DNA from 3 places in the Paenibacillus sp. HGF5 genome. Region 3 is predicted to be linked to each of the others. Evidence: predicted binding sites of a transcription regulator. Region 3 holds the regulator's gene; each other region holds the start of a gene.
The links. Region 3 encodes Rex, which represses fermentation and respiration genes when NADH is low (regulators of the CRP and FNR family bind a similar motif). Its sites were predicted from a motif close to TTGTGAAATATTTCACAA; they were not measured.
Positions count from the first base shown of each region.

Region 1: the regulator Rex is predicted to act here: its motif matches at 1,860-1,877, upstream of HMPREF9412_RS15610 (nitrate/nitrite transporter).
Region 2: the regulator Rex is predicted to act here: its motif matches at 1,456-1,473, upstream of adhE (bifunctional acetaldehyde-CoA/alcohol dehydrogenase).

Region 1 covers NZ_AEXS01000097.1:42,642-45,922, forward strand. Annotated here, with positions in the region: gene HMPREF9412_RS15605 (YwiC-like family protein) at 1-235, opposite strand, end outside; gene HMPREF9412_RS15610 (nitrate/nitrite transporter) at 288-1,802, opposite strand; gene HMPREF9412_RS15615 (response regulator transcription factor) at 1,957-2,604, opposite strand; gene HMPREF9412_RS15620 (sensor histidine kinase) at 2,601-3,281, opposite strand, start outside.
Region 2 covers NZ_AEXS01000163.1:20,582-23,862, forward strand. Annotated here, with positions in the region: gene adhE (bifunctional acetaldehyde-CoA/alcohol dehydrogenase) at 1-1,384, opposite strand, end outside; gene HMPREF9412_RS26985 (Crp/Fnr family transcriptional regulator) at 1,659-2,384, shown strand; gene HMPREF9412_RS26990 (hypothetical protein) at 2,475-2,633, shown strand; gene HMPREF9412_RS26995 (formate/nitrite transporter family protein) at 2,871-3,281, opposite strand, start outside.
Region 3 covers NZ_AEXS01000167.1:38,096-41,376, reverse strand. Annotated here, with positions in the region: gene dinG (ATP-dependent DNA helicase DinG) at 1-1,392, shown strand, start outside; gene HMPREF9412_RS27515 (redox-sensing transcriptional repressor Rex) at 1,458-2,123, shown strand; gene HMPREF9412_RS27510 (amidohydrolase) at 2,098-3,281, shown strand, end outside.

The DNA of each region.
Region 1 (3,281 bases), on a different contig from region 3:
ACACAGCGGCAACAAGGGCATAAGCGGTCCCCCAGGATATCCAGGTTTTGCGTTTGGCCGTGGTCTTTAAGGATTGCAGAAACGGATAGGACGCCATATATAGAAATAACCACGCCAAAAACAGCGGAAGGTGCAGAAGGGCCGGCTTGGCAGCCACCATTCCGATGAAATAAGGTACAGAGACCATGGCCCAGCCTCCATGCTCCCGCGGAATCACAATCCTCGTCTTTTTCATGCCTCTCTCCCTCTCCATCCATCAGCTCGCACCGACAACGATTCATCTCTTGTCAGCCGCTCGAAGCATTGCCGGACGAATGGTATGTAATATCGCTAAAGGTACCTACATAATGAATGATGTCGCCCGATTCGTCCCTTACGGCATTAATGGTCAACAGCTCCAAATATTCCTCTCCGTTTTTCCTGCGGTTCCAAATCTCCCCCTGCCAGCTTCCGCGCTCCATGATCTCAGACCACATCGCGCGATAAAACGCCGACGATTGCCTTCCGGACTTCAGCACGCTCGGATTTTTGCCGAGCACTTCCTCCTCCGAGTATCCCGTTAACTTCGTGAATGCCGGATTGACGGCACTGATCCTTCCGCTTGGATCCGTTACCAGAATCCCTTGGCCGGTGGAGTTAAACACCTCGGATTGCACGGCAAGTTTGTCCTGATAATACATCCATACAACAACGACGAAGCTCGCAAGCGCAACCTGCGACAAAGCCATGAAGCCGATGGAATACTGCCCTGTAACCGAATGGATAAAGGAAAGCATCAGCGGAGGAAAGAATCCGCCAAGGCCGCCCATCATGGACACGATGCCATTCACAATGCCGGCCTGCTTATTGAAATAAAGGGGCACGAGTTTGAAAATGACCCCGTTCCCGAGACCCGCACCAACGGCTATGGTTAAGCAGCCGGCCGTATACAAGCCGATGGACGGAGAGAATGCCAACAGGATAGCCGCAGCCGTCAGCCCCAGGAATACGCCCATTAATAAGAACAGCGGTTTAAATCGGTCTGCAAGCCAGCCGCCGACGGGACGCAAAAAAGTCGCGATCATGATGAACCCGGCCGTCCGCATCCCGGCATCCACCTTGGCCAGCTCAAAATGAGAAACCAGGAAGTTCGGCAAGTACACCGTAAAGGCTACGAACGAACCGAAGGTAATGAAATAAAAAAGCGAGAAAAACCACAGCTTTTCATTCTTATATACACCCTTGATCTGTTCCATGACCGGTGTTTTCACCTTGATTTCTTTGCGGTCGCCTAAAAAAACATTGAATAATGCAAATATCAGCAGCAGGATCAAATACAGCTGGACGGTTTTGGACCATCCGATCCCCGTCGCGATGACCGGTGCGGCAAACGTGGTAATGGCTGTACCGATGTTGCCCATCCCATAGATCCCATTGACCAGTCCCAGCTTCTCTTTTGCATAGTATTTCGGCAATGAGGTCACGCCCACCGAGAACACGGCCCCACCGATCCCAAGGAACAAGCCGCCGATGACCAGATGCGTAAAGGATGAAGCCGAGCTGATAAAATAGACCGGAAACAGCAGCAGGATGAAGCTGGATATAAAAACAATTCGTGCTCCGACCACGTTGGCGTAATAACCGAGTGGTATCCGCAGAACCGAGCCCAGCACCACCGGAATGGCCGTCAGAATGGCGAGCCGGTCTGCCGGAATGGCGATATCTTCTCTTATGAACGGCAGGAGCGCGGAGATGATGACCCATACCATAAAACCAAGCACCAGATTCATTGTTTGCAGCGGAAGCTGCAGCTTTTTGATCATTCCCATCACCTTTTCCAAAGCGTAATGAATGGCATATTGATCCCCAGCTCCTATTGTACGTGCACCTATTCACAATGCGAATAGGGAAGTTCCCTGAATCTCTCCGGGGAACTTCCCTATACCTTACCGCAATCACCCTGCTTATGCGTCATTATTAAAAATCCAGCAGTTTTTTCTTCAGCGCATATTCCACTAACTCCGGACGGCTCTTCAATTTCAGCTTTTCCATGATTTTGGCCTTGTGCGCTTCCACCGTTTTGACCGATACAAATAGTTTTTCCGCGATTTCCTTGTTGCCATAGCCCTTCGCGATCAGCGGCAGGATCTCAATCTCCCGTTGGGACAGGCTGTTAAACGGATCCTGCTCCGCGCTCTCGCTGTCTTTCTTGATAAATTCCCGGACCAGGGACGTGGCCATCTGGGGGTGGATGTAGGTTCCTCCCTTATGAACCATGCGGATGGCAGAAATCAATTCATCATCCGGCGCATTTTTGAGCACGTAACCCGAAGCGCCGTTCTTCAAAACATGGAACAAGTAATCGTCATCGTCATACATGGTCAGGATCAAAATTTTCGTTTCGGGAAATTCACTGCTGATCTTGCCTGTCGCAATCAATCCGCTCTCGCCGGGAGGCATGCTTAAATCCATCAACAGCACATGCGGCCGATGCTTGGCCACCATGGCGTATGCCTCAATGCCGTCTGCCGCCGTCGCGACGACCTCCATATCCTCTTGGTAATTCAGAATCATGGAAAATCCGCTGCGGACCACGGCATGATCATCCGCGATCACAATTTTCATATTCCCCTCACCTCCGCCTTGCCGCTGCTCGTAAGCGGGATCTTCAGCTGAACCGTCGTCCCCTCGCCGGGAGCGGAAACCAAAGTAAACTGGCCATCGACGAGTTCTGCGCGTTCGCGCATTCCGTACAGCCCCAATCCGGTTCCCTTGGCTTCGTCAATGATCATGTTAAACCCGACGCCATCGTCCCGGACGGTTAACTGAAGGCAGCCGTTCTCCTCGCATAATCGGACATGTACCTCGTCCGTTCCCGAATATTTCAAGGCATTTAACACCGCTTCCTGGCAAACCCGGTACACCACCGTTTCAATCTCGCTGCCATAGCGGGCCGCCGCCAACTCGGCAGAGAATTCAACCAGCATGCCGTAATTCTTCCCGATCCATTTGAAATGGGAGCGGAAGGCAGCCTCCAGCCCCAAATCATCGAGGGAAGCGGGCCGGAGCTCAACCGACAAATGCCGGATATCATCCAGCAGCCTCGTTAAAGACGCCTCGGTCTGGTGCAGCTTCTTGAGCACATCCTCGCCCACATTCATATATTTAACGACGCGCAGGTCGACCAGCGAGCTTAAGAGCTCCTGAGCCACGCTATCGTGCAGCTCGCGCGAGATCCGCTTGCGCTCGTCCTCCTGTGCCTTGATGACGTATTTCAGCATATTCGTCCGCTGCAGCATTTC
Region 2 (3,281 bases), on a different contig from region 3:
ACTGCATATTCACGGTTCTGCGGTTCACCCTTTTCACGTTGATGAGATTGACGGCCGTCACGTTCGACGACGTGGAGTTCCGGCCATACGAACCGCAGCCGAGCGTCAGCGACGGCAGGTTCGTGTTGTAGATATCCCCGATGCCGCCTTGCGAGGAAGGCTGGTTGACCAGGATGCGGCAGGTCTTCATGCGATCCGAGAATTTCAGAATGACGTCCTCATTGTGCGAGTGGATGACCGACGAGTGGCCCATGCCGCCAAAAGCAACCATCTCTTCGGCGCGCGTGATGCCCTCTTCCGCGTCTTTCACTTTATAGCAGGCCAACACCGGGCTCAGCTTCTCGGCGGACAACGGATAAGCGGGACCGACTCCCTCCAGCTCGGCGACCAGGATCTTGGTGCTTTCCGGCACCTCAAAGCCGCAAGCCTCGGCAATCTTGGCTGCCGGCTGTCCGACGATGGTAGGGTTGACGGCGCATTTATCCGCTACCATGGCATGCGCGGTCAGCTTCGCCTGCTCTTCCTTGTTCACGAAATAACAGCCGCTGGCGATCATTTTTTTCTTCACGGTATGATAGATCGGCTCTTCGATAATGACGGCTTGCTCGGATGCGCAGATCATGCCGTTATCAAACGTCTTGGATAGAATCAAGTCGTTTACCGCTTGATCGAGGTCCGCGCTCTTCTCGATGAAGCACGGCACGTTGCCGGGACCTACGCCGAGGGCTGGCTTGCCGCAGCTGTATGCTGCTTTGACCATCGCCGATCCGCCCGTAGCCAGAATGCAGGCAACGTCAGGATGGTTCATGAGTGTATTGGTTTTATCCATGGAAGGAGCCTCGATCCACTGGATGCAGTCGGCCGGAGCGCCTTGTTTCACGGCGGCGTCCCGCAGGATGAGCGCGGCTTCCCTGCTGCATGCCTGCGCGGATGGATGGAAACCGAAGATGATCGGGTTTCTTGTTTTGATGGAGATCAGCGCCTTGAATATGGTGGTCGAGGTCGGATTGGTTACCGGTGTGATCCCCATGATGATCCCGATCGGCTCCGCAATTTTTTGGAAGCTGTCATAGGCATTGTCTTCGATGATACCTACCGTTTTGTCGTACTTGATGCTGTTGTGGATATACTCCGTGGCAAACAGGTTTTTGATGATTTTGTCTTCATACACGCCGCGGCCCGTTTCTTCAACCGCCATTTTCGCCAGCTGCATGTGCTTCTCAAGTCCGGCCATGGCCATGGCCTGCACAATTCCGTCGACTTGCTCCTGATCGAGTTTCATAAACTTTTCTTTTGCCCGATTCGCCTTGTCGATCAGACCTTGAATGTACTCTGCTGCCGTTTGTCCCTTCACTTCAACCGTTGTTCCTTTGCTCACAGCCATATCTCTCATCCTCCCATGGTTCATGTTCTTTCTGTCTACGCTTCGATCGTAACACAGACGCTTCTTAAATCATGTGAAATATTTCACAATATTAAAATTTATCTTTTCTGTGTGATTTATACCGCTCTTTTCCCTCTTTCAAGTGAAAGAGATCACAATGTTTGAAAATTCGCCATGATTTCCCTCTTGTTCCGCCCCACAAGTGAATGTTTTCACGTTATAATGTATTTAAAGATTAAACAGATCAAATTTTAGGATGTTGGGGGATACCACCATGAAAACTGTAGACCATGTAATGGAAATCGAAAACTTAGGGAACACGCAGTGCTTCTCGGAACAAAACCGCAACCGTCTGCTGGTTACCATGAAGGAAAGGGTACTCCCTGAAGGATCGCATTTGTTCTGGGAAGGCGACTTCGCCGACAAGCTGTACTTCGTTAAACAAGGAAGAATTAAATTAACCAAATCGACGGATGAAGGCAAAGAGCTTATTCTATATATGTACCATCCAGGAGACATGGTCGGGCAAGCCGATCCATTCTTCAGCAACAACCACAGTTTTTCGGCAGAGGTGCTTGAGGACAGCGTAGTCGGGGTCATCGAGCACAAGGACCTGGAGCTGTTGATCTGCCAGCATTGCGACTTCGCGATTGATTTCATGAAGTGGATGGGTATACACCACCGCATCACGCAGACCAAATTCCGTGATCTCATGATGTACGGCAAGCCCGGCGCATTAACGTCGACGCTGATTCGTCTGGGCAATACCTACGGGCAGCATCAAGAGGATGGCACCATTCTCATCAACAAAAAGATTACCCATACCGATCTTTCGAACATGATCGGGGCCACCCGCGAAAGCGTGAACCGGATGCTGAGCGACCTTCGCAAAAAGGACGCCATCGAATATGCCGGCGGCATGATTGTTATCAAAGATCTGCCGATGCTGCAGGAAATATGCCACTGCGAGCTGTGTCCGAACGAAATCTGCCGGATTTGATCCGCCTATAGCCCCTTTGGTGCATAATATACGGGCATCTGCTTACAATAAACCTTGTCTTTCCAAACCAAATCAAAGGGAGTGCTCAGCATGCGTGAAGGTTTGATTCCTGCTGTTCTTGGAACCGTGGTTTCTGCTTCGGGTGCCGCTCTGCTTTGCAGCAGGTATAAATTCGCTGCAACCGGTATTCTAGGCTTCGGACTGGCTCATATGGTGCTTGGTGCGATTGACCTGGTGGAACATCGGTAAACGATTTGGAAGGCAAGATTCTCACGGCTGTCCTTTCAGTTCAATGACTGAGGAGGACAGCTTATTTGTGCTATTGCCCTCCTATTTGTATACAAAAAAAGAAACCGTTGCTTGGCAAATGGACGAATGACAGACCATTAACCAAGAACGGTTTCTTTAAGTTTATTCACCAGGTTGGACTTCATCCGACAATGAACTAGGAGGATGGAATTCCTACGCAACACCGCCTATCATAGCCTACTTTTGCTTGTTCCCTTTTCCCGAAGAGATAAACCAGTAAGCCATGCCTACAAACAACCCGCCGCCAATGATATTCCCCAGCGTGACCGGCACCATGTTGCTGATCCAGCCGCCGATGGATACCGTCTCGGGATGTCCCGGCAATATCGTCGCCAGCGTCAGAAGCGACATGTTCGCTACGCTATGCTCATACCCTGTCGCAATGAAGGCAAACAGGCACCACCATATTAAAATCAGTTTCGTTGTTTCTCCTTTGGCCCGAATTCCCATCCACAGGGCCAGACATACAAGCCAGTTACATAATATGCCTCTAAAAAACAGCTCCATGAACGGATCGTTCATTTTCTTGGCCGCTGCCGTGAAGATGAGATGATCGGGCGGCAGCCCTTTGAACAGGCCGGAAGCATA
Region 3 (3,281 bases):
ACCCGCATGTACAAAGACAGCCGAAGCGGGCAGCTCCCGGCTCTGCGCCAGCTGCTGCAAGCTTCGCCGCACGAGAAGGCTGTCGAATGGTCTTCCGTCATCGACCGTTTGTATCCGGACCTGATTACCGCAAAAGAGAACTGGGATCGGCTCAGCGATCAATTGTTCGGACTGCTTCCGGAACGCGGAGACGCTTCTCCGGGAGATGCCGGCCAATTCTCGCTCCGCCTGTCGCCGCTTAAGAAGCCGAAGGATTGGGATTCGATGGCCGAACTGGAGCATCAAATTCATCTGACGCTGGGCGATGTCGTGCGCAAGGGCGATAAGCTGATCGCCGAAATGAAGGAAGATTTGGATGACTACAGCGCGGACAGCCTGTTAACCGACCTTTCGGGCCTGTTTAAGGACCTTGCCGCGCATCGTGAAGACCTGCGATCCTTCATGGCCCTGAACGATGAGGGCACGGTATACTGGATGGAGGCGAACGGCAATTTCCGCAGCAAATCGCTGCAGCTGTATGCCGTGCCCGTCGACGTGAGCGCTCATTTGAAGGAATTGTTTTTTGACAAGAAACAAAGCGTGATTCTGACATCGGCGACCTTGTCGGTGGACAAATCGTTTCAGTTCATGATCGAGAACCTGGGTCTTCAGGAAGCGGCTGAAGCGGGGAACCTGAACACGGTTCAGCTCCCGTCCCCGTTTAATTATAGGGAACAGGCCCTTCTTGTCGTGCCGCGCGATTTTCCGAGCGTGAAGGGATCGGTCGGGGATGCACTCTTTGTGAATACGCTCGTGAAGTCTTTGGCCGATACGGCCGTCGCTACACATGGCCGCATGCTCGTCCTGTTCACTTCGTACCGGATGCTGCGCCAGGTGCACGAGCCGCTGAAAGAAGCGCTGGCATCAAGCGACATCACGGTATTGGGACAAGGTATGGACGGAACCAGCCGTACCAAGTTAATCCGAAGATTTCAGGACAACAGCGCTTCCGTGCTGCTGGGCACCAGCTCCTTCTGGGAAGGGGTAGACATCCCGGGTGAGGCGCTGACTTGTCTAGCCATCGTCCGGCTGCCGTTCCAGCCGCCGAATCACCCCTTGGTCGAAGCCAAGAGCGAACTGCTGCAGCAGCAGAAGAAGAATCCCTTCATGAAGCTTTCGGTTCCGCAAGCGGTCATTCGTTTCAAACAGGGGTTTGGGCGTCTGGTGAGAACAGCACAAGATAAAGGGATCGTGATCGTGTACGATACCCGGGTCATTGAATCCTATTACGGGAAGTATTTCTTATATTCCTTGCCGGGGCCGAAGATGGAGCACATGCCGACAGAGGGGATCGTTCCCCGAATTTCGGAATGGCTGCAGGAAGAGGCAAGCGCGGGAAACCAAGCTGAATAAAGTGAAACCAAGCACGATCAACAAAAAAAGATGTAGTTATTAGCCTATTATTAGGGGGAGCATGCATGAAATCGGAAAAAATTTCGGAAGCCGTGGTCCGCAGATTACCTGTATACTTGCGCTATTTGAATGAGCTTCAGAAGAGGGAGGTTTCCACGGTTTCCTCCCAGGAGCTGGGACAGAAGCTGGACCTCAATCCTGCTCAAATTCGTAAGGACCTGGCGTATTTCGGTGATTTTGGACGGAAAGGGATCGGATATGATGTTTCTTATCTGATCGAGAAGATTCGCCAGATTCTGAAGCTGGACCAGAAGATCAATGTCGCATTGGTCGGGGCCGGTAATCTTGGACATGCATTATCGAATTACAATGCATTCCTGAAGGATAATATGAAGATTGTGGCGATTTTCGATTCGTATTCTCCCAAAGTTGGCATGAAAATTAACAATTTGGTCGTACAGCCGATGGAAGAGCTGGAGAAGACGGTTCATGAGCACGGCATTCGAATCGGAATTATCACCGTTCCGGATTTCGAAGCGCAGAACGTAGCGAATCAGCTTATCGCCTCAGGGATCGAGGCGATTCTGAACTTTGCGCCAACCATCCTGAAAGCCCCAGCCCATATCCGGATTCATACGGCTGATTTTACAACGGATTTGCAAAGTTTGGCCTATTATTTGGATAACGGCAAGGAGGATGCAGCACATGACAACAACGAAGTGGATGGTTAAGAACGGAACGTTTGCTGTACTGGAGGAAGACCGATCCGTGCTTCGCGGATACATGGTGGTTGAGAACGACAGGATCACGTACCTGGGCGAAGAGGAGCCCGTCGTGGAAGAGGGAACAGAGATTATCGACGGAACCCATCTGTTCTTCCTGCCTGGATTGGTGAACACGCATGGACATGCCGCCATGTCGCTTCTCCGCGGTTATGGCGACGATCTGGCCCTGCAGGTATGGCTTCAGGAAAAAATGTGGCCGATGGAAGCCAAATTCACGTCAGACGACGTATATTGGGGCACATCGCTCTCCGTGCTGGAGATGATCAAGGGCGGAACCACGACGTTTGTCGATATGTATGACCATATGGATCAGGTCGCGAAGGTTGTCCAGGACTCGGGAATGCGCGGTGTCCTGACGCGCGGCGTAATCGGTTTATGCCCGCCCGAGGTACAGCAGCAGAAGCTGGATGAGGCGGTGGCATTCGCGAAGGATTGGCATGGCAAGGCTGACGGCAGAATTACGACGATGATCTCGCCGCACGCGCCTTATACCTGCCCGCCGGATTTCATCGAAAAATTCGTTCAAGCATCCCATGACTTGAACCTGCCTTTGCATACCCATATGTCCGAAACGGAAACCGAAGTGGCTCAGAATGTTAAGGATTACGGACTTCGCCCCGTTGCCCATTTGGAGAAGCTGGGCATGTTCTCCCGTCCTACGCTTCTTGCGCATGCCGTTCATCTGACCGATGAAGAAATCGAAGTCTTGGCCAAGCATCAAGTAGCCGTATCGCATAATCCCGGAAGCAATTTGAAGCTTGCCAGCGGAGTCGCCCGCGTACCTGCGCTGCTGAAAGCCGGCGTAACGGTGTCGCTCGGAACCGACGGACCTGCTAGCAACAATAACCTGGATATGTTCGAAGAGATGCGGCTGGCTGCCCTGATCCATAAAGGAGTAAGCGGGGATCCGACGGCCATTCCGGCCTCCGAAGCGCTTCGAATGGGTACGGAGTACGGAGCCAAGTCCGCTTTCCTTGAGGATATCGGTACGCTCGAGGTAGGGATGAAAGCCGATATGATCGCATTGAATACGGATCAGGCGCATTTCCTTCCGCGGACCGACTATATTTCTCACGCGATCTACTCTGCCAGCGCGAAGGATGT